DNA from 2 places in the Geodermatophilus sp. SYSU D00710 genome. Region 2 is predicted to be linked to the other one. Evidence: riboswitches for the same ligand, from Rfam matches in the RefSeq annotation. Region 2 holds a riboswitch; the other holds the start of a gene.
The links. Region 2 has a riboswitch for S-adenosylmethionine ahead of thrC (threonine synthase). Riboswitches for the same ligand answer to the same signal wherever they lie in the genome.
Positions count from the first base shown of each region.

Region 1: linked by a shared signal. The riboswitch ahead of ACI78U_RS21630 (bifunctional o-acetylhomoserine/o-acetylserine sulfhydrylase) and the one ahead of thrC (threonine synthase) in region 2 are both predicted to bind S-adenosylmethionine.

Region 1 is NZ_JBJGYX010000067.1:13,892-28,121, reverse strand. Features, by position in the region: gene metX (homoserine O-acetyltransferase MetX) at 14-1,135, opposite strand; gene ACI78U_RS21630 (bifunctional o-acetylhomoserine/o-acetylserine sulfhydrylase) at 1,137-2,429, opposite strand; SAM riboswitch class IV at 2,472-2,589, opposite strand; gene ACI78U_RS21625 (NAD(P)H-dependent flavin oxidoreductase) at 2,612-3,658, opposite strand; gene ACI78U_RS21620 (hypothetical protein) at 3,685-4,179, opposite strand; gene ACI78U_RS21615 (mechanosensitive ion channel family protein) at 4,176-5,066, opposite strand; gene ACI78U_RS21610 (thioesterase family protein) at 5,134-5,916, opposite strand; gene ACI78U_RS21605 (hypothetical protein) at 5,946-6,314, opposite strand; gene ACI78U_RS21600 (VOC family protein) at 6,434-6,832, shown strand; gene ACI78U_RS21595 (EamA family transporter) at 6,879-7,850, shown strand; gene ACI78U_RS21590 (ABC transporter substrate-binding protein) at 7,847-8,848, opposite strand; gene ACI78U_RS21585 (siderophore-interacting protein) at 8,960-9,898, shown strand; gene ACI78U_RS21580 (ABC transporter ATP-binding protein) at 10,018-10,854, opposite strand; gene ACI78U_RS21575 (FecCD family ABC transporter permease) at 10,851-11,960, opposite strand; gene ACI78U_RS21570 (FecCD family ABC transporter permease) at 11,971-13,041, opposite strand; gene ACI78U_RS21565 (mycothiol-dependent nitroreductase Rv2466c family protein) at 13,106-13,822, opposite strand; gene ACI78U_RS21560 (glutathione peroxidase) at 13,908-14,230, opposite strand, start outside.
Region 2 is NZ_JBJGYX010000074.1:8,720-22,949, reverse strand. Features, by position in the region: gene groL (chaperonin GroEL) at 48-1,676, opposite strand; gene ACI78U_RS22480 (cold-shock protein) at 1,946-2,146, opposite strand; gene thrC (threonine synthase) at 2,355-3,656, opposite strand; SAM riboswitch class I at 3,669-3,790, opposite strand; gene ACI78U_RS22470 (HAD family hydrolase) at 3,852-4,673, shown strand; gene ACI78U_RS22465 (ABC transporter permease) at 4,783-5,655, opposite strand; gene ACI78U_RS22460 (alpha/beta fold hydrolase) at 5,652-8,591, opposite strand; gene ACI78U_RS22455 (LytR C-terminal domain-containing protein) at 8,681-10,351, opposite strand; gene ACI78U_RS22450 (DUF3263 domain-containing protein) at 10,417-10,749, opposite strand; gene rarD (EamA family transporter RarD) at 10,837-11,757, opposite strand; gene ACI78U_RS22440 (CBS domain-containing protein) at 11,813-12,244, opposite strand; gene ACI78U_RS22435 (DUF5313 family protein) at 12,361-12,789, shown strand; tRNA gene ACI78U_RS22430 (tRNA-Thr) at 12,789-12,861, opposite strand; gene ACI78U_RS22425 (DUF2695 domain-containing protein) at 13,083-13,376, shown strand; gene ACI78U_RS22420 (hypothetical protein) at 13,334-14,071, opposite strand; gene ACI78U_RS22415 (ABC transporter permease) at 14,221-14,230, shown strand, end outside.

The DNA of each region.
Region 1 (14,230 bases), on a different contig from region 2:
GGGAAGCGGGACCTCAGGTTCCCAGCAGCTCGCGCACCAGCGCGCCGACGGCGTCGGCCTCGACGAGGAAGCCGTCGTGCCCGTACGGCGAGGACAGCACCCGCAGCGGCACCCCGAGCGCGTCGGCCACCCGCTGCTGCAGCCCCAGCGGGTAGAGCCGGTCGCTGTCGACCCCGGCCACGACGACGCGGGCCGTCACGCGGGCCAGCGCCGCCTCCACGCCGCCCCGGCCGCGGCCGACGTCCCAGGTGTTCATCGCCTCGGTGAGCACCACGTAGCTGCCGGCGTCGAAGCGGCGGGCGAGCTTGTCGGCGTGGTGGTCGAGGTAGGAGGCGACGGCGAAGCGGCCGTCGTCCTGCACCGTGGTGCCGAACCGCTCCTCGAGCTCGAACGCGCTGCGGTAGGTGAGGTGGGCGATCCGCCGCGCGACGCCGAGGCCGGCCACCGGTCCCGGCCCGGGCAGGTGGTCACCGCCCGCCCACGCGGGGTCGGCGCGGATGGCGGCCTGCTGGGTGGTCTGCGTGCCCAGCTGGTCGGCGGTGACCGCGGCACCCGAGGCGAGGAAGAACAGCCCGGCCACCCGGTCGGGCAGCGCGACCGCCCACTCCAGCGCCCGCATGCCGCCCATCGACCCGCCGACGACGGCGGCCCACCGGCGGACGCCGAGCGCGTCGGCCAGCGCGGCCTCGACCAGCACCTGGTCGGCGACGGTCACCTCGGGGAACCGCGATCCCCACGGGCGGCCGTCGGGCGCCGTCGAGGACGGCCCGGTGGTGCCCTGGCAACCGCCGAGCACGTTGGCGCAGACGACGAAGAGCCGGTCGGTGTCCAGCGGTGCGCCCGGCCCGACCAGCGGCGCCCACCAGCCCGGCGTCGGGTGACCGGGCCCGGCGGGACCGGTGACGTGGCTGTCGCCGGTCAGCGCGTGCTCGACCAGCACCGCGTTGCCGCCGTCGGGCGCGAGCGTCCCCCACGTCTCGTACGCGACCCGGACGCCGGGCAGCACCCCGCCGCGCTCCAGCCGGACCGGGCCGTCCAGGTCGAGGAACAGCCGGTCCCCGGCGGGGTCGCCGTCGCGCCACCCGCCGGTGCGCGGCGGGGTGAGGGACGCCGGGGCGTCCCTCACCCCGGTCACGTCAGGCCTCCTTGGCGCTGCGGAACCCGGCCTCGAGGTCGGCCAGGATGTCCTCGATGCCCTCCAGGCCGGCGGCCAGCCGCACCAGACCGGGCGTGACGCCGGTGGTCAGCTGCTCCTCCGCGGTCAGCTGCGAGTGCGTCGTGGACGCCGGGTGGATGACCAGGCTGCGCACGTCGCCGATGTTGGCGACGTGGCTGTGCAGCTCCAGGCCCTCGACGAACCGCCGGCCGGCCTCGATCCCGCCGCGGATCTCGAAGGCGAGCACCGCCCCGGCGCCCTTCGGGGCGTAGCGCTGGTGGGCGGCGTACCACGGCGAGGAGGGCAGGCCGGCGTAGTGCACCGACTCCACCTCGTCGTGGGCCTCGAGGAACTCGGCCACCCGCTGGGCGTTGGCCACGTGCCGCTCCATCCGCAGCGACAGCGTCTCGATGCCCTGTACGACCAGCCAGGCGTTGAACGGGCTGATCGCCGGGCCGAGGTCGCGCAGCAGCTGCACCCGGGCCTTGAGCGCGTAGGCCGGGGCGCCGAGGTCGGCGTAGACGACGCCGTGGTAGGTCGGGTCCGGCGTGGTGAAGCCCGGGAACTTCCCGCTGGTCCAGTCGAAGCCGCCGCCGTCGACGATGAGCCCGGCGATCGCGGTGCCGTGGCCGCCGAGGTACTTGGTGGCCGAGTGGACGACGACGTCGGCGCCGTGCTCGAGCGGGCGCACCAGGTAGGGCGTGGCGATGGTGTTGTCGACGATCAGCGGCACGCCGTTGCGGTGGGCCACCTCGGCGACCGCGGCGATGTCGAGGACGTCGCCCTTCGGGTTGCCGATCGACTCGCCGTAGAACGCCTTGGTGTTCTCGCGGACCAGCGCCTGCCAGTTCTGCGGGTCGTCGGGGTCCTCCACGAAGGAGACCTCGACGCCGAGCTTGGGCAGCGAGTGGTGCAGCAGGTTGTACGTGCCGCCGTAGAGCGAGGCCGAGGCGACGACGTGGCTGCCGGCCTCGGCGACGTTGAGCAGCGCCAGGGTCTCGGCCGCCTGGCCGCTGGCCACCGCGAGCGCCGCGACCCCGCCCTCGAGGGAGGCCACGCGCTGCTCGAGCGCGTCCTGCGTGGGGTTCATGATCCGCGTGTAGATGTTGCCCAGTTCGGCCAGCGCGAACAGGTCCGCGGCGTGCTGGGTGTCGCGGAACTGGTAGCTGGTGGTGGCGTAGATGGGCAGCGCGCGGGCGCCCGTCGTGGGGTCGGGGCTGGTGCCGGCGTGGATCTGCCGGGTCTCGAAGCTCCAGCTCTTCGGGTCGGTCACGCGCCGTCTCCTCTCGCTCCGGAGGACCTGCGGCGCACAGGTGCTCCGTCCTTGCCGGGCAGCGGGCGCCGCACGGCCGGCTCTTCCCCTGGGAGCACCTCAGACGGAGGAAGAGGTTGCCGGGCAGCAAGCCAGGTGCTTCGCGCTGCCTCTCGTGAGCCTGCCCCCGACGATAGCCCAGGTCAGCGGCGGTCGTTCCCGGGGTGCACGCGGGCGAGCGCGGCCCGGGCGTCGTCGTCGAGGCGCCGCACCAGCTCGGCGGCGGGGACGGCCTCGGCCAGGCGGTGCGCCTGCCCGGCCCACATGCTCTGCCCCCCGGGGTCGCCGGCCCGCCGGGCCGCCGCGCGCAGCGGCGAGGTCAGGTGGTGGACCTGGGGGTAGGCCGCCGGGGCAGCGGGGGAGTGCTCGGTGAGGAAGCGGTTGACCAGCCCGCGGGCGCGCCGGCCGCTGAAGGCGCGGGTCAGCGCCGTGCGCCCGGAGGTGGTGAGCGCCTCGCGGTGCGCCGGGGCGGTCCCCGCCTCGGGGCAGCGGAGGAACGCCGTGCCCAGCTGCGCGGCCTCCGCCCCGGCCACCAGCACCGCGGCGACGGCGGCGCCGTCGGGGATCCCGCCGGCGGCGACCAGCGGCAGGTCGACGGCCCGGGCGACGAGGCGGAGCAGCGGCAGCAGCCCGTACTCGCCCTCGCCGTCCCGGTCGGACGGTCCGCCCCGGTGCCCGCCGGCCTCGATGCCCTGCACGACCAGCGCGTCGGCGCCGCCGTCGCGGGCCGCGACCGCCTCCTCGGGGGTGGTGACGGTGACGAGCACGGTGGACCCGGCGGCGTGCAGCGCGGCGACCACGTCCGGGCGGGGCAGGCCGAAGGTGAACGAGACCACCGGCACCCGCTCCTCGGCGAGCAGGGCGACCTTGTCCTCCCAGGCGTCGTCGTCGGCCCGGGGCTCGCCCAGGTCGACGCCCCAGCGCCGGGCCTCGGGCCGGAGCCGCTCGGCGTAGCGGCGCACGGCGTCGGCGTCGGCCGGCGGTCCGGGCACGAAGACGTTGACCGCGAACCGCTGCCCGGTCAGCGCCCGGACGGCGTGCACCTCCTCGCGCACCGCCGACGGCGTCCGGTACCCGGCAGCGAGGCAGCCCAGCCCGCCGGCCTCGGACACCGCAGCCGCGAGCGCGGGCGTGGAGGGCCCGCCGGCCATCGGTGCCTGCACGACCGGCCGGCGCAGTCCCAGGACCATGCGGCTCATCCTCCGCCCGGGCGGGGTCAGCCGGGCGGGGAGACGGTGGTCGGTCCCGAGCCGGGCGTCGTCGCCGGACCGGGGGTGGTCGTCGGGACCGGCGCCGACGGCGTCTCCCCGGTCGTGCCGGCCGGGGGCTCCGTCGTCGGCGGGGCGGTCTCCTCCGGCGTGGTCGCCGGCGCCTGGCTGGTCGGCGCCTCGGTGGTCTCGGTGGCCGGGGTCTCGGTGGCCGGGGCCTCGGTCGCGGGCGCCGTGGTGCCGGCCGGCGCGGGGGCGGGCGTGGTCACCGTCGTGGTGCCCGCCGGGTCGGTGCCGGCCGGGTCGGGCCGCACGTAGAGGTAGAGCAGGCCCAGGCCGAGGAAGAGCAGGACCAGGACCACGGTCGAGGTGCGGGCCCGTCCGATGTGGCCGGGCGTGCGGCGCAGGACGGACAGGCCGAACCGGCCGCGGGCGGCCGGGTCGCCGCCGGAGCCGGGTCCGCCGGCGGGCTCGGCGGGGCGGGGGGCGCCGGGGACGGTCACGGCTTCGCCGCCGGCGCGGGACGAGCGGGCAGGGGAGCCGGCTCGGGGCTCGGCGTCAGCGTCAGCCCGGCGCGGGCGAAGGCCAGCACGATCCGCTCGCGCAGGTCGCGGCCCACGTCGAACTGCCGGCCGGGCAGGGTCCGCGCCACCACCCGCACGTTGACCTGCTCGAGGTCGATGCTCTCCACGCCCATGACGCTGGGCTCGTCGAGCAGCAGCCGGCGCAGCCCGGCGTCGGCGAAGGCCTCGCGGCCGACCTCGTGGAGGATCTCGTTGACCCGGGTGACGTCGGCGCTGGTCGGCACCGGGACGTCGACCACCGCCCGCGCCCAGTCGCGGGAGAGGTTCACGACCTTGACGATCTGCCCGTTCGGGAGGGTGACCACCTCGCCGTCGGCCGAGCGCAGCCGGGTGATCCGCAGCGTGACGTCCTCGACCGTGCCCTCGGCGGGGTCACCGCCGCCGACCACCTGGATGGAGACGACGTCGCCGAAGCCGTACTGCCGCTCGGTGATGAGGAAGAACCCGGCCAGGACGTCACCGACGATGCGCTGCGCGCCGAAGCCCAGCCCGACGCCGAGCACGGTGGCCGGCGCCACCAGCCCGGTGACCGGGACGCCGAGGCGGGCGAGCACGTAGAAGACCGCCACCGCGTAGACCATGACGATCAGCGCCCAGGTGATCACCTGGGTCAGCGAGTGCCGGTGCTTGGCGGCCTCCGAGCGGACCAGCACGTCGCCGTCGGTGGAGCGCGCGTCGATGCGGTCGGTGATCCGCGTGCCCACCCAGGTGATGAAGCGGGCGATCAGCACCGAGCCGAGGATGATCAGCACGATCTCCAGGCCGCGGCCGGCGAGCCAGTCGAGCAGGTCGGTCAGCGGCCCCATGGCGGTCAGGTCCTCCGTCCGTGTCGCGTCCTGCCCCCCATCCAACCGGTCTGCCCGGGCGGACCGCTCAGCGCGGCTCGACGAACAGCGAGGCGACCGAGCGGCCGACCCTCCCCTCCGTGTCGTAGAGGTCGGCCGCGCACTGCCCGATCCCGGTGGGCCCCAGCGTGGTGACGGCGTCCATCGCCAGCCACTGCCCCACGGGCTGCCGGAACAGCGCGACGACGAGGTCGACGTTGGCGAAGGTGGCCTGCGACCAGTCCAGCGCCGCGGAGGTGCCGCTGGCCGCGTCGGTCATCACCAGCAGGTGCTGCAGCGGCGTGATCGGCTCGCCGTCGACGAGGGCGCACACCGGCCGGGTCCACGTCGCCGCCGGGCCGGTCCCTCTGATCGAGCCGCCGGCCTCGCGCCACTCCAGCGACCGGTGGTAGGCGACCTCCTGGCGGAAGACCGAGAACGCCGCGGGCCGGCCGTCCTGCGGCCCGACCGGGAACCGCTGCGGCGGGTGCGCGGCGGCGGCGGAGTCGCGGGCGCGCATCCGCCAGGCGGTCAGCCGCATCACCGGCCGCCCGCCGGCCTCCAGCGTCGCCTCGACCAGCTCGATCCGGCGGCCCGGGCGCAGCACCCGCGCGCCCACCCGCACCGGGCCCACCGGCACGGGGCCGAGGACGTCGAAGGCCAGCCGCACCGGCTGGCCGCCGTCGATCCCGCCGGTGCGCTCGACCTCGCGCGCCAGCAGCGCGGCGGGCGGGCCGGCGTGCTGCAGGCCCGGGTCCCACGGCCCGATGGTCAGCGCGGTGGCGGCGAACCCGTCGCCGTCGGGGAGGTAGAAGGCCGGGGGCAGGTCCACGCCGGGCAGTCTCGCCGGGTGCCGCCCGGTCAGCTGCGGCGGGTCAGCCACGCCGCCGTGGCGACCCACACGGCGGCCGCGCCCGCGGCGGTCCACCACAGCCAGCGCAGCGACCGGCCCTCGGTCGACAGCGCCAGCAGGGCGGCCACGACGCACACCGCGCCGGCCAGCGGCGTGGAGCGCAGCAGCGTGCCGGCCGTGTCCGCCCCGGGGACCGCGAAGAAGAGCACCGCCGCCATGACGAGCAGGAGCGCGCACAGCGCGCCGAGGTAGGCCGCCGTCACCCCGGCCTCCGCGGGCAGCGTGACCGCGCCCAGGCCGCCGGCCGCCGCGCCGAGCGCGAGCCACGTGAGCAGCCGGCGACGGCGGCGGGACCAGGGCGGCCGGGGTTCGCTCACGCCGTCGAGGGTGCCCGGCGTCCCCGGGCGCCACGCGCGGCGACGAGTTCCGCGGCGCCGGGCCGTCTCCCCTCGCGCCGGGGCCGCCGGGCCCCCGACGGACGGAGTGCCCCGTGCGCATGGTCTTCCTCAACCTGCCGGTCGCCGACGTGGCGGCCAGCCGCGCCTTCTACACCGCGCTCGGCTTCTCGATCAACGAGCAGTTCTCCGACGACTCGTCGGCCTCGGTGGTCGTCAGCGACACGATCTTCGTCCAGCTGATGACCCGCGAGAAGATGCGCGGCTTCGTCCCCGACGGGACACAGGTCGCCGACCCGCGCACGGCCACGGCGGCGCTGTACGCGCTGTCCTGCGAGAGCCGCGAGGAGGTCGACCAGCTGGTGGAGAAGGCCCTCGGCGCCGGTGGCGGGCGCTGGATGCCGGCGCAGGACCACGGCTTCCTGTACGGCTCGAGCTTCACCGACCCCGACGGCCACGTCTGGGAGGTCATGGGGATGGACCCGGCTCAGGGGCAGTGACCCCCGGTAGGCGGCGTATGTCGTTACGCCCGCTACAGTCGGACGGGTGCCGCTCATCCGCCGGCCCGCCGTCGGCTACCTGCTCACCCTCGCCGCGGCGGGCCTGTTCGCCGTCAACGGCACGGTGTCCACGCTGGCGCTGCGGGCCGGCGTCCCGCCGACCTGGCTGACGGCGATGCGCTGCGCCGGTGCGGCGGCCGGGCTGCTGGTCGCGCTGGCGGTCCTCGCGCCGCGGCGGCTGCGGCTGACCTGGCGCGAGGTGCCGCTGGTCGCCGCATTCGGCGTGGTCGGCGTCGCCCTGACGCAGTTCCTGTACTACGTCGCCATCGGGCGGCTGCCGGTCGGCATCGCGCTGGTCTTCGAGATGACCGCGCCGGTCTGGATCGCGCTGTGGGTGCGGCTGGTGCGGAAGGAGCCGGTGCGCCCGCGCATCTGGCTGGCGCTGACGCTGTCACTGGGCGGCCTGGTGCTGGTCGCGCAGGTGTGGCAGGGCGGGGGCTCGCTGGACCTGCTCGGCGTCGTCGCGGGCCTGGCCGCGGCGGTCTGCCTGGCCACCTACTACCTCCTGGGCGAGCGTGGCACGGCCGAGCGCGACCCGGTGGCGCTGACCTGCTGGAGCTTCGTGGCCGCGGCGTTGTTCTGGGCGGTCGCCGCGCCGTGGACGCGCTTCGACCCCGCCGTCCTCGCCGACCGGGTGCCGGTCTCGCTGGGCGCGGTGGCGCTGCCGCTGTGGGTGCTGGTGCTGTGGATCGTCGTCCTGGGGGCGATCACGCCGTTCTGGCTGTCGATCGCCGCGCTGCGGCACCTGCCGCCCACGACCGCCGGGCTGGTGGCCACGATCGAGCCGGTGTTCGCCTCGGTGGTCGCGTGGCTGTGGCTGGAGCAGGTGCTCACCGGCTGGCAGGTCCTCGGCGGGCTGGTCGTCCTCGGCGGCATCGCGCTCGCCCAGACCGCGCGCGCCCGCGCCCGCCCGGCGCCGGCGCCCCTCCCGGAGACGCCGGCGCCGCTGCCCTCCTAGGTCACCTTCCGGGCGTCGCGCAGCCAGCCGGCCAGCCGCTCCATGTAGCGGGCCTGGGCGGCGTGGTCCATGCCGACGTACTCCCACGGGTGCACCTGCCCGGCCTGCACGGCCGGCAGCAGCCGGTAGGTGGGCTGGCCGGACATCTGCTCGGGCGTCATCGCGCCGCGCAGCGAGTACAGCAGGACGTCGCTGGGGTGCTGCGGCACGTTCTCCCAGCCCGCCGTCTGCCAGAACCAACCCTCGCCGCCCGGGTCGACGAACCGGACGCCGAGGTCCCGGTAGAGGCGCAGCGACGGGTCGTCGGCGGCCTTGGCCATGTAGAAGCCCTCGTCGGGGTAGGCCGCCACCGGCAGCACGGTGACGCCGGACGAGGCGGCCTCGGCGAGCTCGGCCGACGCCTGCTCGTAGGCCTGCCGGGCCGCGCGCGCCTCCGAGCCGTCCAGGTCGGCACCGAGTGCCCCGGCCAGCTCGGCGGTGCGCTCGATGACGTCGGCGGCCGACCCGCGCCAGGCGATCGCGATGACCGGGGCGATCCGCGCGACCTGCTCCTGCTGCTCCAGCGACTCGAATCCGTACAGCGGCTGGGTCCCGTCCAGCGTCCCCTCGGAGTCCACCGGGTAGACCGTGGTCACGACGACGTCGGGATCGGCGGCGGCCAGCGCCTCGAGGTCGATCGCGCCGTAGCTCTCGCCGACGATCTCCACCCCGGACAGGTCGCGCCCCTCGAACTGCACGTCGTCGGCGGCCGAGGTCTGGCCGAAGGTCGCCACCGGCTCGATGCCGAGGTTCCACAGCGACGACGCGACGTCGTTGAGGCCGGCGACCCGCTCGGGCCGCGCGTCGAGCTCGACGGTGGTGCCGACGTCGTCGGTGAACGACCAGCCCGGCCCGGACGAGCCGGCCGCCCGGGTGTCCTCGGCGGTCGAGCAGGCGCTCGCGGCGAGCAGCGCGGCGAGCGCCAGGGCGGCGCCGAGCGGGCGCGTGGGTCGGGACACGGGGTCTCCTCGCAGGTCGGGCAGGGGACTCCCCCCGCAGGCAGCGGAGAGGTTAGCCTTGCCTTACTCGCGGTCCGCTCGGGCCGTCCGACCGGGAGAGCGGAGACCGCAGTGACCACGACCGAGACGACCGAGGCCCCGGCCGCCGCGCTGCCGCAGTGGCTGTTCTTCGAGACGGTCGTCGCCCGGGTGCGCCCGCTGGGCCCGTCGATGGTCCGGATCACCCTCACCGGGCCAGGGCTGGGCGGGTTCGGCGTGGCCGGTGACGACCAGCGCGTCAAGCTCGTCCTCGGCCCCGACCCGGGAGCGCTGGCCGAGCTGCACGCCGCCGGCTCCGAGTGGTACCCCACCTGGTGCACGCTGCCGGAGGAGCGCCGGCCGGTGCTGCGCACCTACACCGTGCGCGCGGCGCGGCCGGAGGTGGCCGAGGTCGACCTCGACGTCGTCCTGCACGGCGTCGACGACGGGCACGCCGGCCCGGCCGCGACCTGGGCCGCGCACGCCGCGCCGGGCGACCCGGTCGTGCTCATGGGCCCGGACCGGCCCGGTCGCGGCCGCGCCTGGGGGGTCGAGTGGGCGCCGCCCGCGACCGCGCGCTGCCTGCTGCTGGCCGGCGACGAGACCGCCGTCCCCGCGGTCGGCGCGATCCTCGAGTCCCTGCCGGCCGGGCGGCGCGCGGTCGCCGTCCTGGAGGTGCCGCAGGCCGGCGACGTGCAGGACCTGCGACTGCCCGAGGGGGTGACCGTGCGCTGGCTGGCCCGCGCCGACCGCCCGCGCGGCGAACTGCTCGTCCCCGCCGTCCACGCCGCGCTGGTCGACCTCGGCGTCGCCGCGGCGCCGGGCGCCGCCCCGGAGGACGTCGACCTCGATGCCGAGCCGCTGTGGGAGGTCCCCGAGGACCCGGCGGCCGGCGCGGGCTGCTACGCGTGGCTGGCCGGTGAGGCCGGGGTGGTCAAGCGGCTGCGCCGGCACCTGGTCGCCGACCTCGGCGTCGACCGGCGCGCGGTGGCGTTCATGGGCTACTGGCGCGAGGGCCGCTCGGAGTCCTGACGGGGCGCTGTTCCACGATCAGGGTCCCTGATCGTGGAGCGTCCTCCCTCACGGTGGGACGTGAGGGAGGACGCCCGGGGATCAGGGACCCTGATCCCCGGGGCAACCCCCCGCCGGGCTCAGCGGAGGCGGCGGACCGGGACGACCATCGGGGTGCCGGCCACCGGGTCGGGCACCACGCGGGCCTCGAGGTCGAAGACGTCGGCCAGCAGCTGCTCGGTCAGCACCTCGTGCGGCGTGCCCGAGGCGATCAGGACGCCGTCGCGCATGGTCACCAGCCGCTGCGCGTACCGGGCGGCGAGGTTGAGGTCGTGCAGCACGACGACCACCGTGCGGCCGCGCTCCGCGTGCAGCCGGGACACCAGCTCCAGCACGTCGATCTGGTGGGAGAGGTCGAGGTAGGTCGTCGGCTCGTCGAGCAGGAGCAGGTCGGTCTGCTGCGCCAGCGCCATGGAGATCCAGGCCCGCTGCCGCTGCCCGCCGGAGAGCTCGTCGACCGGGCGGTCGCCGAGGTCGGCCATGTCGGTCCAGGCCAGCGCCTCGGCGACGACGGCCTCGTCCTCGCGCGACCACTGCTGCAGCCAGCTCTGGTGCGGGTGCCGGCCGCGGGCGACCAGGTCGGCCACGGTCAGGCCGGCCGGTGCCACCGGCGTCTGCGGCAGCAGGCCGAGGACGCGGGCCACCTCGCGGGTCGGCGTCCTCGCGATCGACCGGCCGTCGAGCAGCACCCGGCCGGCCGCCGGGCGCAGCAGCCGGCCCAGCGCGCGCAGCAGCGTGGACTTGCCGCAGCCGTTGGGGCCGACGATCGCGGTGAACGAGCCGTCGGTGAGGGTGAGGTCGAGCCCGTCGACGACCACCCGGTCGTCGTAGGCCAGGCGCAGGTCCTCGGCGGCCAGGCGGACCGGGGGGACGGGGGTGGGCACGTGCACGGGCGCCTCGGAGGTGGAGGTCTTCATGCGGGGGTCCGCCTCCCGCGGACGAGCAGCCAGAGCAGGTAGGGCGCGCCGACGGCGGCGGTGAGGATGCCGACCGGGAGCGCCTCGGGCAGGACGGTGCGGGTGAGCAGGTCGGCGCCGGTGACCAGCGCGGCGCCGAGCAGGCCCGAGGCCAGCAGCGGCGGCCGCGAGCCCCCGGTCAGCCGGACGGCGATCTGCGGCACGACGAGCGCCACGAACGCGATCGGACCGGCCGCGGCCACCGCCGCCGCGACCAGCAGGACCGCGACGACGACCACCGCCGCCTGTGCCCTGGCCAGCCGGACGCCGAGACCGCGGGCGGTGTCGTCGCCGAACTGCAGGACGCCCAGGACGCGCCCGGCGGCCAGCGCGAGGGGGACCAGCACCGCGAGGGAGACCGCCAGCTGCGCGGCCTGGTCCCAGGTGCGGGCGTTGAGCGAGCCGGTGATCCACACGTACGCGGCCGCGGCGTCGTAGATCTCCGCGCGGGTGAGCAGCCAGTCGGTGAGCGCCTGGCCGACGGTCCACAGGGCGATGCCCACCAGCACGAGGCGGAAGCCGTCGAGCCCGGCGCGCCAGGCGAGGACGAACAGCAGGGCACCCGCGACCAGCGCACCGAGCAGCGCGGCCAGGGGCACGCCGAGGCCGCCGAGCAGCGCGCCCGCCGAGCCGCTGCCGCCGAGCACGATCGCCGCGACCGCGCCGACCGAGGCGCCCTGGGTGATGCCGAGGACGTCGGGGGAGGCCAGCGGGTTGCGCGCGAAGGTCTGGAACAGCGCCCCGGCCAGGCCCAGCGCCAGGCCCACCAGCACCCCGACCAGCGTCCGCGGGGCACGCAGCTCCAGCACGATGAACCGGTGGCTGTCCACGCCGGCGCCCACCAGCGTCCGCAGCACGTCACCGATGCCGAGGGGGTAGTCGCCGCGGCCCAGGCTGGCCGCCGCGAGCAGCACGACGACGGCGAGCGCGGCCAGCGGGACGACGACCGAGCGCCAGCGGAACCGTGCCGAGACCGGCCCCATCCGCACCGTGACCGCGCGGCCGGCCGGGCGCCCGCCGGGCTCGGGCGGCGTCGTCTGCCGGACGGCGTCGACGGAGGCGGTCACGGCTGGGCCCTCACAGCGTCGCCGTCCGGCGGCGGCGGACCAGGGCCACGAAGAACGGGCTGCCGACGAGCGCGAGCACGATGCCCACCTGCAGCTCACCGGGGCGGGCCACCACCCGGCCGACGACGTCGGCGGAGAGCAGCAGCACCGCGCCCAGCAGGCCGGAGCAGGGCACCAGCCACCGGTGCGCCGGCCCGGTGAACGCCCGGACCACGTGCGGCACCACCAGCCCGACGAAGGCGATCGGGCCGCAGGCGGCGGTGGCCGCGCCGGCCAGCAGGGTGACCGCGGCCAGCCCGAGCCCGCGGGCCAGCCACACCCGCTGGCCCAGGCCGCGGGCGACGTCCTCGCCCATGCCGAGCAGGTCCAGGGCGGGCGCGTTGAGCAGCGCGAGCACCAGGCCGGCGGCGATGAACGGCGCCACCTGCCAGGCGACGTCGGCACCGCGGCCGGCCAGCGCGCCGACCACCCAGAACCGGAAGGCGTCGAGGGAGTCGGAGTCGCTGACCAGCAGCGCCCGGACCAGCGCGAACAGCAGCGCGGACAGCGCCGCCCCGGCCAGCGCGAGGGTGACCGGGGTGGCCCCGCCCTTGCCCACCGAGCCGAGCGCGAACACGGCGACCGTGCCGGCCAGGGCCCCGGCGAAGGCGAACCACACGTAGCCCGACGGCGTGCCGACGCCCAGCAGCGTGATCGCCAGGACGACGGCGAACGAGGCCCCGGCGGTGACGCCGAGCAGGCCGGGGTCGCCCAGCGGGTTGCGGGTGTGCCCCTGCATGAGCGCGCCGGAGACGCCGAGCGCGGCGCCGACCATGAGGCCCAGCGCCGTCCGCGGGACCCGCAGGTCCCAGACGATCACCGCCTCCTCGGTGCCCAACGAGCGGTCGGAAAGGGCGGTCCAGACGGTGCCCAGCCCCAGCGGGCGGGTGCCGATCGCGATGCTCGCCGCACAGGCGACGACGACCAGCCCGGCCAGGACGAGGACGCCGAGCACGCGGCGCCGGGTGCGGGTGGCGCGGGCCGGGCGCCCGACGGTCCCCGGGGTCGCCGCAGGGCGGCTGGTGGCGCTGGGGACGGGCACCGGCGAGCTCCGGACGGGCAGGGGCTAGGTGAGGCTCACCTTAGTCCGTGGCCGGGTGGTGTGCTCACCCGTCCAGCCGGCGGCTGCCCGCGCGCCACTCCTCCTCCACCCCGACCTGGCCGGGTGCCACGCCCGCCGCGGGCAGCTGCGGCCGCTCGCGCAGGCTGCGCTTGAGCTCGGCGAAGCCCGGGAAGCGGGCCAGGCCCACCACGTGGTCCCACAGCTCCGCCGCGCGGTCCTCCGCAGGCACCCGGCTGATCACCGGGCCGAAGAACGCGATGCCGTCCGGCGGCTCGAAGTGCAGGATCGGCGTGCCGACGTCGCGTCCGGTCAGGCTCAGCGCCTCGTCGGTCTCGGCCTGCAGCACGCCGTCCCAGCGGTCGTCGTCGAGCGCGGCGGCCAGGTCCCGCGGCAGCCCGGCGCGGTCGAGGACCGGCTCCAGGTAGGCGGCGGTGCCGCGCCGGGCCGCGGTGCCGGGACGGTCGGGCTCGGTCTCGAACACCTGCTGCCCGAGGTGCTCGTAGAGGACGCCGACCGCCGCCCGCCCGTGCTGCTCGCGCGTCTGCGCGAACACCCGCAGCAGCCGCAGGCCCGCGGTGTGGCCCTCCTCGTACTCGGGCGGGAAGTGCGCGGCGTAGTCGACGTGCGCGTTGAGCAGCCGCAGCGAGATCAAGCGCCAGTCGACGTCGTAGGCGCGCTGCGCGGCGACCAGGCGCACCCACCTGCTGGTCAGCCAGGCGAAGGGGCAGACGGGGTCGAAGTAGAAGTGCAGGTCGGCCACGGCTCCATGCTGCTCCTGCCGCCGCGATCCGGTGCCATCAACGCGATAATGGCGGTTTCCCGGCGCCGGCTACGGGCCCCGAGGCTCAGCTCGGCAGGAGGGCCTCGATCGCGGTGCGGACCTCGGGTGCGCCCGGGTCGGTCGTCGGCCGGAACCGCGCGACGACCGCGCCGTCGGCGTCGACCAGGAACTTCTCGAAGTTCCACTGCACCGGGCCGGCCTCGCCGTTCGCGTCGGCGGCCGTGGTCAGCCGCTGGTACACCGGGTGCACGCCGTCGCCGTTGACCTCGATCTTGTCCGTCATGGGGAAGGTGACGCCGTAGGTGGCCGAGCAGAAGCCGGCGATCTCCTCGGCGGTGCCCGGCTCCTGTCCGGCGAACTGGTTGCAGGGCAGGCCGACGACGGTGA
Region 2 (14,230 bases):
CGGGACCGCCCCTGCCAGGCGTTGCTGGTGCTACGGGGTGACCGGACTCAGAAGTCCATGCCGCCCATGCCGCCGTCGCCACCCGGAGCGGCCGCGGCGGCCTTCTCCGGCTTGTCGGCGATGACGGCCTCGGTGGTGAGGAAGAGCGCCGCGATGGAGGCGGCGTTCTGCAGCGCCGAGCGGGTGACCTTGGCCGGGTCGATGATGCCGGCCGAGACCAGGTCCACGTACTCGCCGGTGGCGGCGTTGAGGCCGTGGCCCACCTCGGAGTTGCGGACCTTCTCCGCCACGACGCCGCCCTCGAGGCCGGCGTTGACGGCGATCTGCTTCAGCGGCGCCTCGAGCGCGACGCGCACGATGTTGGCACCGGTGGCCTCGTCACCCTCGACGTCGAGCTTCTCGAACGCGACGGCGGCGGCCTGCGCCAGGGCGACGCCACCACCGGCGACGATGCCCTCCTCGACGGCGGCCTTGGCGTTGCGCACCGCGTCCTCGATGCGGTGCTTGCGCTCCTTGAGCTCGACCTCGGTCGCGGCGCCGGCCTTGATGACGGCGACGCCACCGGCCAGCTTGGCCAGGCGCTCCTGCAGCTTCTCGCGGTCGTAGTCGGAGTCCGACTTGTCGATCTCGGCGCGGATCTGGTTCACCCGGCCGGCGATCTGGTCGGTGTCACCGGCGCCCTCGACGATCGTCGTCTCGTCCTTGGTGACGACGACCTTGCGGGCGCGGCCGAGCAGGGCGACGTCGGCGGTGTCGAGCTTGAGGCCGACCTCCTCGCTGATGACCTGGCCACCGGTGAGGATGGCGATGTCGGCGAGCATGGCCTTGCGGCGGTCACCGAAGCCGGGGGCCTTGACCGCGACGGACTTGAAGGTGCCGCGGATCTTGTTCACGACCAGGGTCGCGAGGGCCTCGCCCTCGACGTCCTCGGCGATGATGGCCAGCGGCTTGCCCGACTGCATGACCTTCTCCAGCAGCGGGAGCAGGTCCTTGACCGAGCTGATCTTGCTGTTGACGACGAGCACGTACGGGTCGTCGAGGACGGCCTCCATGCGCTCGGCGTCGGTGACGAAGTAGGGCGAGATGTAGCCCTTGTCGAAGCGCATGCCCTCGGTGAGCTCGAGCTCGAGGCCGAAGGTGTTGCTCTCCTCGACGGTGATGACGCCTTCCTTGCCGACCTTGTCCATCGCCTCGGCGATGAGCTCACCGATGGCGGTGTCGGCGGCGGAGATCGACGCGGTGGCGGCGATCTGCTCCTTGGTCTCGACGTCCTTGGCGCTGGAGAGCAGGTGCTCGGTGACCGAGGCGACGGCCTTCTCGATGCCCTTCTTCAGGGCCATCGGGTTGGCGCCGGCGGCGACGTTGCGCAGACCCTCGCGGACGAGCGCCTGGGCCAGCACGGTGGCGGTGGTGGTGCCGTCACCCGCGACGTCGTCGGTCTTCTTCGCGACCTCCTTGACCAGTTCGGCGCCGATCTTCTCCCAGGGGTCCTCGAGCTCGATCTCCTTGGCGATGCTCACACCGTCGTTGGTGATGGTGGGAGCACCCCACTTCTTCTCGAGGACGACGTTGCGGCCCTTGGGGCCGAGCGTCACCTTGACGGCGTCGGCGAGGGTGTTCATGCCCCGCTCGAGGCCGCGGCGCGCCTCTTCCTCGAAGGCGATCATCTTGGCCATGTGGTGATGTCCTCCATGCATGGATCGCTGCACGGCCGGGACCGGCGCCCGCGACGGACGACACCGGGGCCGCGGACGCTCCTACGGCCCGCGCTCCGGTGCCTCACCGTTCCGACCTGATTGGCACTCGGCACTGTCGAGTGCCAACCCGAAGTCTGGCACTCGCCCCTGCCGAGTGCAAGAACGGGGGGTGGGCGCCGGCTGTTCCCGGAACAGCGACGGCCCGGCCCCCCTGCGCGGGGGACCGGGCCGTGGCGCGGTGCCAGGAGTCAGGCGACGCGGACGCCGTCGGCCTGCGGGCCCTTCTCGCCCTGGACGACCTCGAAGGTGACCCGCTGGCCCTCGTCGAGGCTCTTGTAGCCGTCCATCTGGATGGCCGAGTAGTGGACGAAGACGTCCTGGCCGCCGTCGACGGCGATGAAGCCGAAGCCCTTCTCGGCGTTGAACCACTTCACGGTGCCCTGTGCCACGTGTGCTCCCACGGTGCGTGCGTGCGGACGGTTCCCCGTGGTCCGGGGACCGGGGTACAGCTCTTCCGCCCGTCGGACACGTGCGTGGAACTGACGACCGCGCGAGACGGTACAACAGGGACGCCGTCGTGGGGAGATGCCGCACACACGACTCGAGGACGACCGGGCGGGATGTCACCCGCCGGATCGACGGCCCCGAGCGTACGCCTCAGCCGATGAGGCCCGCCGACCGGACCGACCGCAGCGACGGCTCCACCCGGTGCGTCGGGCCGACCACCGGCGTCAGCGGGTCGAGGGTCTTGAGGCCCTCGCCGGTGTTGAGGACGACGGTCTCCCGCGCCGGGTCCAGCCGGCCGTCCTCGACCAGCTGCCGCAGCACGGCCACGGTCACGCCGCCGGCGGTCTCGGCGAAGACGCCGGTGGTGCGGGCGAGGTCGCGGATGCCCTGGACGATCTGCTCGTCGCCGACCCGGCCGACCGCGCCGCCGGTGCGCCGGATCGCGTCGAGCGCGTAGGGCCCGTCGGCGGGGTTGCCGATGTTCAGCGACTTGGCGATGCCGGTGGGCTTGACCGGCTTGACGACGTCCCAGCCGTTGTCGAAGGCGGTCGCGATCGGGTCGCAACCGGCCGACTGGGCGCCGAACACCCGCCACTCGGTGGCCTCGACGATCCCGGCGGCGGCCAGCTCGCGGAAGGCCTTGTCCACCTTGGTCAGCAGCGAGCCCGAGGCCATCGGGATCACGACCTGGGCCGGGATCCGCCAGCCCAGCTGCTCGGCGATCTCGTAGCCCATCGTCTTGGAGCCCTCGGCGTAGTAGGGCCGCACGTTCTGGTTGACGAAGGCGGTGTCCTCGAACTCGTCGGTCTCGGCGAGCTCGCTGGTCAGCCGGTTGACGTCGTCGTAGGAGCCGTCGACGGCGACCAGCGTCTGGCCGTAGACCGCCGACTGCACCACCTTGCCCGGCTCGAGGTCGGCCGGGATGAAGACGAACGACGGGATGCCCGCACGGGCGGCGTGCGCGGCCACGGAGTTGGCCAGGTTGCCGGTCGAGGCGGCGGCGATCTTCCGGTAGCCGAGGCCCCGGGCGGCCGTGGCGGCCAGCGACACCACGCGGTCCTTGAACGAGTGCGTGGGGTTGCCCGAGTCGTCCTTGACCCACAGCCCGCCGGTGACGCCGAGTTCGGCGGCCAGCCGGTCGGCGCGCACCAGCGGGGTCAGGCCCGGGTCGAGGGAGACGCGGTCGGCGGGGTCCTGGCCCACCGGCAGCAGCGCGGCGTAGCGCCAGATGTTCTGCGGGCCGGCCTCGATCTGCTCGCGGGTCACCGACCGGAGGGCCTCGGGGTCGTAGTCGACCTCGAGCGGGCCGAAGCACTCGGCACAGGCGTGCTCGGCGATCAGGCCGAAGGTGGCGCCGCAGTTGCGACAGACGAGGCCGCGGGCGGGACTCGGCGGGACCGGGCCACGCGCGTGCACGTCGGCCTGGGCGGATCCGGGAGCGGTCAGGGTCATGCGACGACTACCTCCTCATCTTCCCCGCGGCGGGCCGTCGAGCCGCGCGGGACGGAATTGGCACCTCTCGCCGCTCGCGCGGCGGGTTGCCGGGGCTTCACCGGGCCGTGTCCCTCTGCCCCTCTGGATGAGTGGAACGGGCCGGACTCTACCCGGCTGCCGGGACCGCCCCGCGGCCCGGCCATGCTGGGCGCCGTGGCAGCGCGCATCGTCTACACCGACCTCGACGGCACCATGGTCGGCCCGCGGGGGTCGTTCTGGCACGACGCCGGCGGGTCGCCCACCGCGGAGCCCGCGGCCGCGCTGCTGGAGCTGCACACCGCCGGGGTCGCGCTGGTGATCGTCAGCGGGCGGACCGCCGACCAGGTCACCGAGGCCGGGCGGATCTTCGCCGCCGACGGCGCGATCGCCGAGCTGGGGTCGCTGGTGACCTGGCGGGGCGGGCGCGAGCGGCACCACCTCACCGGCGAGCTGCCCGCCGGGTACGCCGGCCGCACGCCGATGGACGTGATGGCCGAGCTCGGCGTCGTCGAGGCGCTGTGCGCCGCCCACCCTGGCCGGCTGGAGTGGCACGCGCCCTGGCACGCCACGCACGAGGGCGACGCGCTGCTGCGCGGCTACGTCGACCCCCTCGCCGTCGACGCCTGGCTGGCCGAGCGCGGGCTGGGCTGGCTGACCCTCAACGACAACGGCGCCATCCCGGCGTCGGCGCGGCTGAGCCTGGCGCCGGAGGGGCAGCTGGCGCGGGTCTACCACCTCATGCCGCGTGGCATCTCCAAGGGCGCGGCCATCGCCTGGGACCTCGAGCGGCGCGGCCTGGACCCCGCCGACGCCGTCGCCATCGGGGACAGCGCCAGCGACCTGGACATGGCGCCCGCCGTGGGCCGGCTGTGGATCACCGCGAACGGCGCCGAGGTGGGGGGCATGGCCGGGCTGATGGACGCCGTCCCGAACGTCTCGGTGACCGAGGGCGCCATGGGCGTCGGCTGGGCCCAGGCCGTACGAGCGAGCTTGTGAGCGGGTCGCGCCGAGTGGGCCCCGGAGGGGTCCGCGCAGGCGCGACGGAAGGGCTCCACGTCCCCTGGGGGACGGCTCCTGGCCGCGGTGTCGCCCGGTAGGGCGACCGTTACGACGTGACGTCGCGGCGGGAGAAGTGGCGGAACGCCAGCGCGGTGAAGACGGCGACGTAGACGAGTGACTGGACCACCCCGCGGAACAGGTCCGAGGAGTCGACCGGGGTCTGCAGCAGGTCGGTCCACGCGAAGGACTCCGCGGTGGGGAACCAGTCGCGGATCCCGCCGAGCTGCTCGACCTGGTCGAGGATCGAGAAGACGATCGTGGTGAACACCGCACCGCCGACCGCGGCCAGGGGCGCGTCGGTGATCGTGGACAGCCAGAACGCCAGCGCGCCGACCACGAGCAGGTGCACGGACAGGTAGCCGAGCATCCCGGCCAGCCGCAGCAGCCCCTCGCCCTGCGGGAGGCTCACCCCGATCGGTGTGCGGATGTCGTCGAAGCCGAAGGCGATCCCGCCGGCCACCACCGCGACCAAGGCGAGGGTGAGCAGCGCGGCCACCGACAGCACCAGCGCGGCCAGCCACTTCTGCCGGAGCAGCCGCATCCGCGGCACCGGGGTGGCCAGCGTGTAGCGCAGCGACCCCCACTGCGCCTCGCTGGCCACGGTGTCGCCGAAGAACAGCGCGTAGACCACGACGAGGAAGAAGCCGGTGGTCGCGAACAGCACGAACAGCGTGAAGTTCAGCCCGCTGGAGGTGGCGACGTCGACCAGGTTGATCCGGCTGTTCTCCTGCGCGTCCTCGCTGGCGCCCAGCTGCAGCGCGGCGATGAGCACCAGCGGCAGGGCGACCATGAGCGTGAACACGCCCAGGGTGCGCCGCCGCTTGAACTGCCGGCGCAGCTCGACCGACAGCCGCAGCGTGCGCTCGGGCCGGTAGCCGGCGACCGCGCCGGTGGACTGGACGTGCTCGGTCGCGGTCACGACTCCCCCACGAGTGCCAGGAACGCGTCCTCCAGGCGGCGGCGCGGCGTGAACTGGTCGACGGCGACGCCCGCGTCCACCAGCGCCTGCAGCGCGGCCGCGCGGGAGGTCCGCGGCCCCAGCTCGGCGACCAGCCCCTCGTCGGTGCGCTCCACGGTCACGCCGGGCAGCCCGGACAGGACGGCGGCCGCGCGGTCGGCGTCGGCCGGGTCGGTCAGGCCCACGAGCACCGCGCCGCCGGTGCCGACGATCTCCTCGACCGTGCCCTGCGCGATCTTCTGCCCCTTGGCCATGACGACCACGTGGGTGCAGGTCTGCTCGATCTCGCTGAGCAGGTGGCTGGAGACGATGACCGTGCGGCCGGTGGCGGCGTAGGAGCGCAGCACCTCGCGCATGGCGTGGATCTGCGGCGGGTCCAACCCGTTGGTCGGCTCGTCGAGGACCAGCAGGTCGGGCAGGCCCAGCATCGCCTGGGCGATCGCGACGCGCTGCCGCATGCCCTGGCTGTAGCGGCGGACCGGGCGGTCGATGGCGGCGCCGAGGCCGGCGACCTCGATCGCCTCCTCCATGTGCGCGTCCTCGGCCGGCCGGCCGGTCGCCGCCCAGTACAGGGTGAGGTTGTCGCGGCCGGACAGGTGCGGCATCAGGCCGGTGCCCTCGACGAAGGAGCCCAGCCGGGACAGCACCGGCGCGCCCGGTCCCGCCGCGTGGCCGAAGACGCTGATCCGCCCCTGCGTCGGGCGGATCAGGCCCATGAGCATGCGCAGCGACGTCGTCTTGCCCGCCCCGTTGGGGCCGAGCAGGCCGAGCACCTGGCCGCGGCGGACCTCGAAGGACAGGTCGCGGACGGCGACGAAGCCGTCCTTGTAGGCCTTGGTCACGGCCTCGAAGCGCAGCGGCACGTCCTCGCCGTCGGGCTCGACCTCGGAGGTGACCCGCCGGCGCCGGCGGCCCCAGAGCACCGCGGCCGCCCAGCCGAGCAGGCCGAGGACGACGACGGCGCCGAGCAGCCACCACCAGCGGGAGGTGCCGCCGTCGGCCTGCGCCTCGCCCGCCACGCCGGGGACGGCGAGCACGGTGCCGCCGTTGCCGGCGCCGGCCAGGGACACCGAGTAGACGCCCGCCTCGGCCGGCAGCGCGAAGCCCTGGTCGGTGGAGCTGACGACGACCCGCATCGTGTGGCCTGCCTCGAAGCGGTGCACGATCCCGGGCAGCGTGACGGCGACCTCGGTGGGTGCGGAGGGGTCCGCGGACAGGCCGGTCAGCGACAGCGGGGCGACCAGCCCGCCGGGCAGCGTCTGGGCGCCGTCGGGGCCGACGTCGTAGAGCTTGGCGAACAGCGTCGCGGTGCCGGTGGGCGAGGCGACGGCGAGCTCGACGGTCGGGGCGCCGACCACCTCGACGGCCTCGTCGAGCGGCTCGGTGGAGAAGGCGGCGAACTGGCCGGGGATCTCCACGGCGGTGCCGCCGAGCGCGGAGGCGAGCGAGCCCAGGCCCGGGACGGTGGTGATCGCCGCGGGGGTGCCGCCGGCCGGGGTGACCACCGGCTGGAGCGCGCCGTCGAGGGCGAGCTCGGTGCGCGCGGTGGGCCCGGTCCCCGCGAGGCCGGGGTAGGCGTCGGTGACGACGCTCTGCGTGCCCCCCTGGACGCTGCCGAGCGTGCTGCCCAGGCCGCTGGGGACGGGGAACTCGAAGCCGGTGCCGGGGTCCTCGCCGCGGGCCGGGTCGTCCTCGTCGCGCAGGTGCCAGCCGAACCAGCCGGCGACGAGCTCGCGCAGCTCGGCGGTCTCCCGCTCGGACGGCTGGGAGTCGTGGCCGCCGGCGTACCAGACGACCTTCACCGGGGTGCCGTTGGCGGCGATCCCGCGGGCGTTGGCGTCGGCCTGACCGAGGCCGAACAGCGAGTCCTCGGTGCCCTGCACCAGCAGGGTGGGTGCGGTGATCCGGTCGAGCACGGCGGCCGGGCTGCTGCGGTCGAGCACCGCGGCGACCTCCGGCGTCAGGGTCCCGGTGGCCGCGGCGGCCTGGTAGGCGGCGCAGATGTCGGCGCGGAACCGGCCGCAGGTCAGCGCCTGCTCCACCGCGGCGGGGTCGACCGTGGACAGGTCGACCGGCAGGTCCTCGAGCGAGGGGACCGAGGCCGGGGCGGCGGCCGCGCCGTCGCCGGTGGCGCCCCCGCTGTCCTCACCGTCCTCGGCCTCGGCCGCCCCTCCGCCGCCGAGGGCGTCGAGCAGCCCGCCGCCGGGGGCCGACCCCACGCCGAAGAACAGCCCGGACCACAGGCGCTTGTAGACGCCGGTGCCGGGGTCCTGCGGGGTGGCCGCGGGGGTGGCGGCGTCGACGGCGCCGGTCTGGGAGGGGAACAGCGCGGCGGTCAGCGAGTGCCAGGTGATCTGCGGCGCGATGGCGTCGACCCGGTCGTCGTAGGCGGCGCCGAGCAGGGACAGCGCGCCGCCGTAGGAGGCACCGGCGACGCCGACGCGCGGGTCGCCCTCCCCGTCGAGCAGGACGTCGTCGCGCCCGGCGAGCAGGTCGAGCAGCGTGGAGAGGTCGGCGACCTCGTAGCGGGGGTCGTCGAGGCCGATCTGGCCGGTGCTCTCGCCGAACCCGCGCGCCGAGTAGGTCAGGACGACGAAGCCGCGGCCGGCGAGGTCGCGGGCGTCGTCGGCGACCGACTGCTTGCTGCCGCCGAAGCCGTGCGCGAGCACGACCGCGGGCGCCGGCTCGTCGGCGGTGGCCGAGCCGGGCAGGTAGAGGGTGGTGTCGAGCTCGACGGCGTCGGCACCGGAGCCGGAGGGGACGCGGGCCTCCTCGGTGCGCACCTCCTCGGCCGCGGCCGCCGCAACAGGCAGCGCGCCGAGCAGGGCACCGGTGAGCAGCAGGGTGAGCAGGGCGCCGAGCGCCGCACGGGCGCCGGGGCGCGGGCGGGGTGTCACGGGCCCGCGGACGGGACGCACGATGCGGCCAACGGACGGTGTCGCGCCGGTGTTCCGGCGGTGGCCGTGGGGTGTGTCGCGGGCAGGCGTCAGGGCCGCCACTCACCGGTGAGGACGACGACGAGGCCGGGGTCGGCCACGCCGGGGACGTCGAAGAACCGCTCGGCCGGCCCGCCGACCACGCCGGGGAACGCCTCCATGAGCTGCAGCGCCGACTGCCGCTGCTGCTCGTCGCCCGCGGTGATGAAGACCGTGGTGACGGCGACGCCGGGGCCGTCGTACTCGCCGACGCCGTTCGGCTGCCAGCCCTGGGCGCCGAAGGCCTCGGCGGCGTCCCCGGCCAGGCCACCCACGCTGGTGGCGTTGAGCACGGTCACCGGCACGCGGACCGGCGTGCCGGGCGCCTCGGCGACCGGGGGCAGCGGCTCCACCGACAGCGGCGGCAGGACGCCGGTGGGCGGGGCGACGGTCGCCGAGGGTGCGACGGTGCTCTGCGGAGCCGTGCTGGTCGAGCCGGCCTCCTGCGTCTGCGAGGAGGTGAAGCTGTACACGCCGAGCACGACCAGCGCGATCACGACCACGGCGAGCAGCGCCGGCACGACCCGACTGCGGCTCGGCGGGGCGTCGTCCTGGGTGGCGGCGCGCAGGGCGGCCCGGGAGACGCCGGCCCGGCGCGCGGCCTTGCGGCGCTCGGACTCCATCGCCTGCCGCTCGGCCTCCCGCGCCTGGCGCTGGGCCCGCATCGCGGCGCGGTTGCCGACCACGCCGGTGGAGTCGCTCGGGGGCCCGGTGGGCGGCCCGGTCTCCGGCTCGGGCGCGCGGTCGCGGACCCGCTCGCGGCGGCCGCCCCGGGCGACGTCCCGGTCGGGGATGGCCTCGGTCAGCGGCGCCGCGGCCCGGGCCCGGGCGACGTCGCGGTCGGGGATGGCCTCGGTCGACGGCGCCGCGGCGCGGCCCCGGGCGACCTCGCGGTCGGGGATGGCCTCGGTGGCGGGGGCGGCCGCGGCGCCCTTCGGGCGGGTCCAGTCGCGGTAGGGCGTGGCACCGGCGGCGTCCGGCGTGGCAGGCGCGGTCGCCGGGGTGGTCCGGACCGCGGTCGGCGGTGCCGCCGGAGGTGCCTGGGGCGTCCGGCTCCGGGCGGCGGGGCGGGCGGGCTGGTCCCACGGGTCCAGCGGCGCGACGGCCGGCTCATGGGCGTCGGCGTTCGGGGTCGGGACGGCCTGGAACGGCGCGACCGTGGTGAGCGGCGCCGCGGGCCGGGCCGAGGCGACCGGGGTGCTCGCCGCCGGCGGAGCCGCGGGTGCGGCCGCGGGCGGCGGTGCGGGGAGCCGCGCGGCGGTCGGCGGGACCAGCGGCGGGGCGGCCGACGGCGCGGGTGCGGGCTGCGCCGCCGCGGGGCGCGGGGCGGCGGCCGGCCGGCGGGTGGGGCGCTCCGCCGGCGCGGACGGCGTCGGGGGCGGGCTCTGCTGCGGGGCGGGCGCCTGGCGGGTGACGCCGTCGGCCGGCGGGCGGGCCCACGACGCCGGCCGTTCCGGCTCGGCGGCCCGCGCGGGGACGTCGGGGCGACCCGGCCGGCCGGTCAGTCGGCGGCGCCGCTCGGTCTCGTCGCCGAGCAGGGCGTCGCGGCGGCGCTCGGCGCGGCTGCGCAGCGGCCCGGTGAGGGTCGGGGCGTCGCTCCAGTCGGTGCCCTCGGACGCGTCGGCACCGTCCGGGACGGGATGCCCGGGGGCGGGGTCGGTGCGCCGGCGTCCACCGGCCACCGGGGCGGACGGCCGGTCCGGTTGGTCACCACCTGACGCCGCATGCCTGCCCACGGTGACCAAATCTAGATGGCGGACGAGCCCTTGCCCAGGAGCGACGGGGAACGCCGCTGGCGTCGCGCGCTGCGCAGGCGGCGCAGCCGGCGGACCAGCAGCGGGTCGGCCTCGAGTGCCGCAGGCCGGTCGACCAGGGCGTTCAGCACCTGGTAGTACCGGGTCGGCGGGAGGCCGAACTGCTCGCGGATGGCCGTCTCCTTGGCGCCGGGGTGGCGCCACCACTTGCGCTCGAAGGCCAGCATCTCGTGCTCGCGCCGGGTCAGGCCCGCAGGCTGCGCGGGATCCTCACCGGACACCGAGCCCGCCGGCGGGGAGACCGCGGGGTCGGGGTCGGGGGTCATGGTCGGGTCCGATCGATCGGGGGGAAGCCGTCACCGATGACGGTATGCCCCGTCGCCGACGTTTTCCCGCGTGTCGCGCCGCCGGTCTCAGGCCGGGGCCGTGACCTGCTCGGCCGCGGCCCGGCGACCGGCCGCCGCCCGGACCGAGCGCAGGCTGTCGACGGTGAACACGGCCAGGGCGGCCCACACGATGGCGAAGCCGACCAGGCGGGCGGGCGGCATGGGCTCGTCGAAGACGAAGACCCCGAGCGCCAGCTGCATCAGCGGCGTCACGTACTGCAGCAGCCCGACCGTGGACAGCGGGATCCGCCGGGCGGCCGCGGCGAACAGCAGCAGCGGCACCGCCGTGGCGATGCCCGAGGCGAGGAGCAGGAGCAGGTGGCCGGTGCCGGCCTCCCCCGCCGTCCCCCGGCCGGTGGCGTGCAGCACCCCCAGGAACACCACCGCGGGGAGGAAGGTCACCGCCGTCTCGACGAACAGGCCCGGCGCGGCCTCCACCCGGACCAGCTTCTTGAGCAGGCCGTAGCCGCCGAAGGTGGCCGCCAGCGTCAGCGCGATCCACGGCGGCCGGCCGTAGTCCCAGGTCAGGACGGCGACGGCGACGGCCGCCAGCGCCACCGCCGTCCACTGCAGCGGGCGCAGCCGCTCGGCGAAGACGGCGACGCCGAGCAGCACGCTGACCAGCGGGTTGATGAAGTAGCCGAGCGAGGTCTCGACCACGTGGCCGGAGTTGACGCCGTAGACGAAGACCAGCCAGTTCGCGGCGATGAGCACCGAGGCGCCGGCCAGGACGAGCATGGTGCGCCGGTCGGTGACCGCGGCCCGGACCAGCGCCCAGCGGCGCAGCGCCGTCAGCAGCAGGGCGACGAACAGCAGCGACCAGACCACCCGGTGCGCGACGATCTCGACGCCGCCGGCGGGCTCGAGCAGCGGGAAGTACAGCGGGAAGCAGCCCCACAGCAGGTACGCGGACAGGCCCGCCGCCGTCCCCAGCCGCCGCTCGTCCACGGCCGCACCGTACGCGGGGGACCCTCCGGGCCGGGGTGCGACCCGGGACCCGTGGCTAGCCGGTCTGGATGTACTCGACGAGGTGGGCCCGCTCCTGCTCGAGCTCGTCGAGGCGGGCCTTGACGACGTCGCCGATCGAGACGATGCCCAGCAGCAGGCCGTCCTTGGTCACCGGGACGTGGCGGACCCGGTGGTCGGTCATCGTGCGGGCCAGGTCGTGCACCGACGCGCTGGGCGGACAGGTGTGGACGTCGGCGGTCATGAGCGCCGACACCGGGCCGTCGAGCACCGCCGGCCCCGACTCGTGCAGCCCCCGGACGACGTCGCGCTCGGAGACGATGCCGTCGATGGCGCCCCCGCCGGAGGAGACGACCAGCGCGCCGATCCGGTGGCGGACGAGCAGGCTGAGGGCGTCCCGGACGCTGGCGGCCGGGTCGACGGTGACCACGTCGGGGCCCTTGTGGCGGAGCAACTGGGAGATCTGCACGGATGTCCTCCTCACCTGGCGGCGGCAGTGTCCTCCCGGACGGCGCCGGGGGGCAACGGTGCACGGCGCGGGACCGAATCGTCCGCCGGGTGGCCGGACGGGCCTACCGTGGACGCGTGCGCACCACGCGGCACGACGCCCGCCCGGCGTCCCCCTCGGTCCTCCAGTGGCTCCGCTACGCCTTCGGCGGGGGGCTGCCCCGCCGGCTCTCGCCCTGGGTGCTGTCGGACACCACCCGGCCCGGGTGGGTCCGCCGGCACGTGGCCCGCTCGCTGGTCCAGCTCTCGCCGCTCGTCGTGATCTGCCTGGTCGCCGTCCCGATGGCACTGGCCTACCGGGTGACCGCGGCCGCCGGCGGCCTCGTGGTCGGGCTGGTGTACTCGCTGGCGTTCATGGTGGAGACCACCGAGCACCGCGTGGCGAAGGCCGGCTACCCCGCCGGCACCGCCGCCCGGCTGCGTGAGGAGCGCGCCGAGCGGCGCCGCGGCGCCCGGGTCGAGGAGCGCTTCCCCTACCGGGTCGGCGGAGCCGGCAGCTTCGACTGAGCCGACGGGGGGACTCGAACCCCCAACCGCCCGATTACAAGTCGGGTGCGCTACCAGTTGCGCCACGCCGGCGGGACACGGGACCGGGTCCCGGGACGAGTCTAGGGACAGCGCGTGGGACGACTGCGCGGCGCCGGTCCCGGGCGTCCGGGCTGGCCGGCCCGCTCCTGCGGTGTTGCCCGCTCTCTTGCGGCGTCAGGGACACCGCAGGAGCGCCAGGGACACCGCAGGAGCACGACGCGGCCCCGCCTGACCCGGCTCAAGGCGCGCACCCGGCGGCCGATGCTGACGGCGTGGCACCGACCGACGACGTGGCCGCCCTCCTGCCGCTGGACCGCTCGCAGCTCGACGCGCTGCGGGAGCACGTCGAGTCGCTGCTGGAGGCGGGGGCCTGCGACCAGACCCGCCGCGCCACCGACGCCTGGGCCGCCCGCCACGGCATCGCCCTCGACCGGCTGCACGAGGGCCTCGAGGAGTTCGGCGGGTTCTGCGACTGCGAGGTCGTGATGAACGTCGACCCTGCCGTGGTCTTCCCGGCGGCGGGTCAGGCGGCGCCGGTGCCGGCGGAGGGTCCCTCGCTCAGGTAGCCGGCCGGGTCGCTGCGCGGGGACCCCTCGGCCAGCCAGCGGGCGAAGCCGGCGGGGTCGCGCCGCTCGAGCTCGTCGAGCGTCTCCTGGCGGCGCCGCACGATCGACTGCCGCGCCGTCGGGTGCAGTTGCCCGGCCAGCGCCGTGGTCGTGCTCAGCCACTCGCGGCCCAGCGCCGCGGTGGTCATCGTCGTCACCGGCGGCAGGAAGGTCACCGTGCCCACGGCCTCCCCCGGCCGGGCACCGCCCGCCGGCCGCGGCGCGGCGGCCGGCGTCCCGGCGATCGACCCCGGAGGCGACGCGAGGGTGGCGTTGCGCCGCGGCGGGCGCCCGGTGCGCGCCAGCCACAGCCCGAGGCCGCCCACGGCCAGGACCGCGCCGGCGATCACGGTGAGCACCGGGCCGCCCAGCGCCGCCGTGCCGGACAGGAAGAGCAGCACCGCCATCGTGGCCGCGCCGACGCGCCAGGCGGCCTCGAGCGGCGAGTGGCGGTCGAGGACGCCGAGGTCGGCACCGGACCCGCCCCCCGACTCGCGGGCCACACCGGCGGCCAGGCAGGCGGTCACGACCGAGGCCAGCCCGACCGCCAGCAGTCCGGGAGGTCGCAGGGCCAGCCCGCCGACGACGGCCACCGCCGTCGCGGTGAGGGCGGCCAGCCCCAGGAGCAGGCGGGCGGGGACTCCGCGGTCGGACACGAGCGCCTCCTGGAGGACAGGCCGGGCAGGGGGCCCCGTCCGCTCCGCGAGGACCGGCCGGGCTCCCCCTCTACCCCGCAACGGCCCGATCGCACACCGTGCACGGCGTGTCGCGGGTCGGCGGACCGCGCAGGGCAGGATCGCCGCGCGTGGGGACCT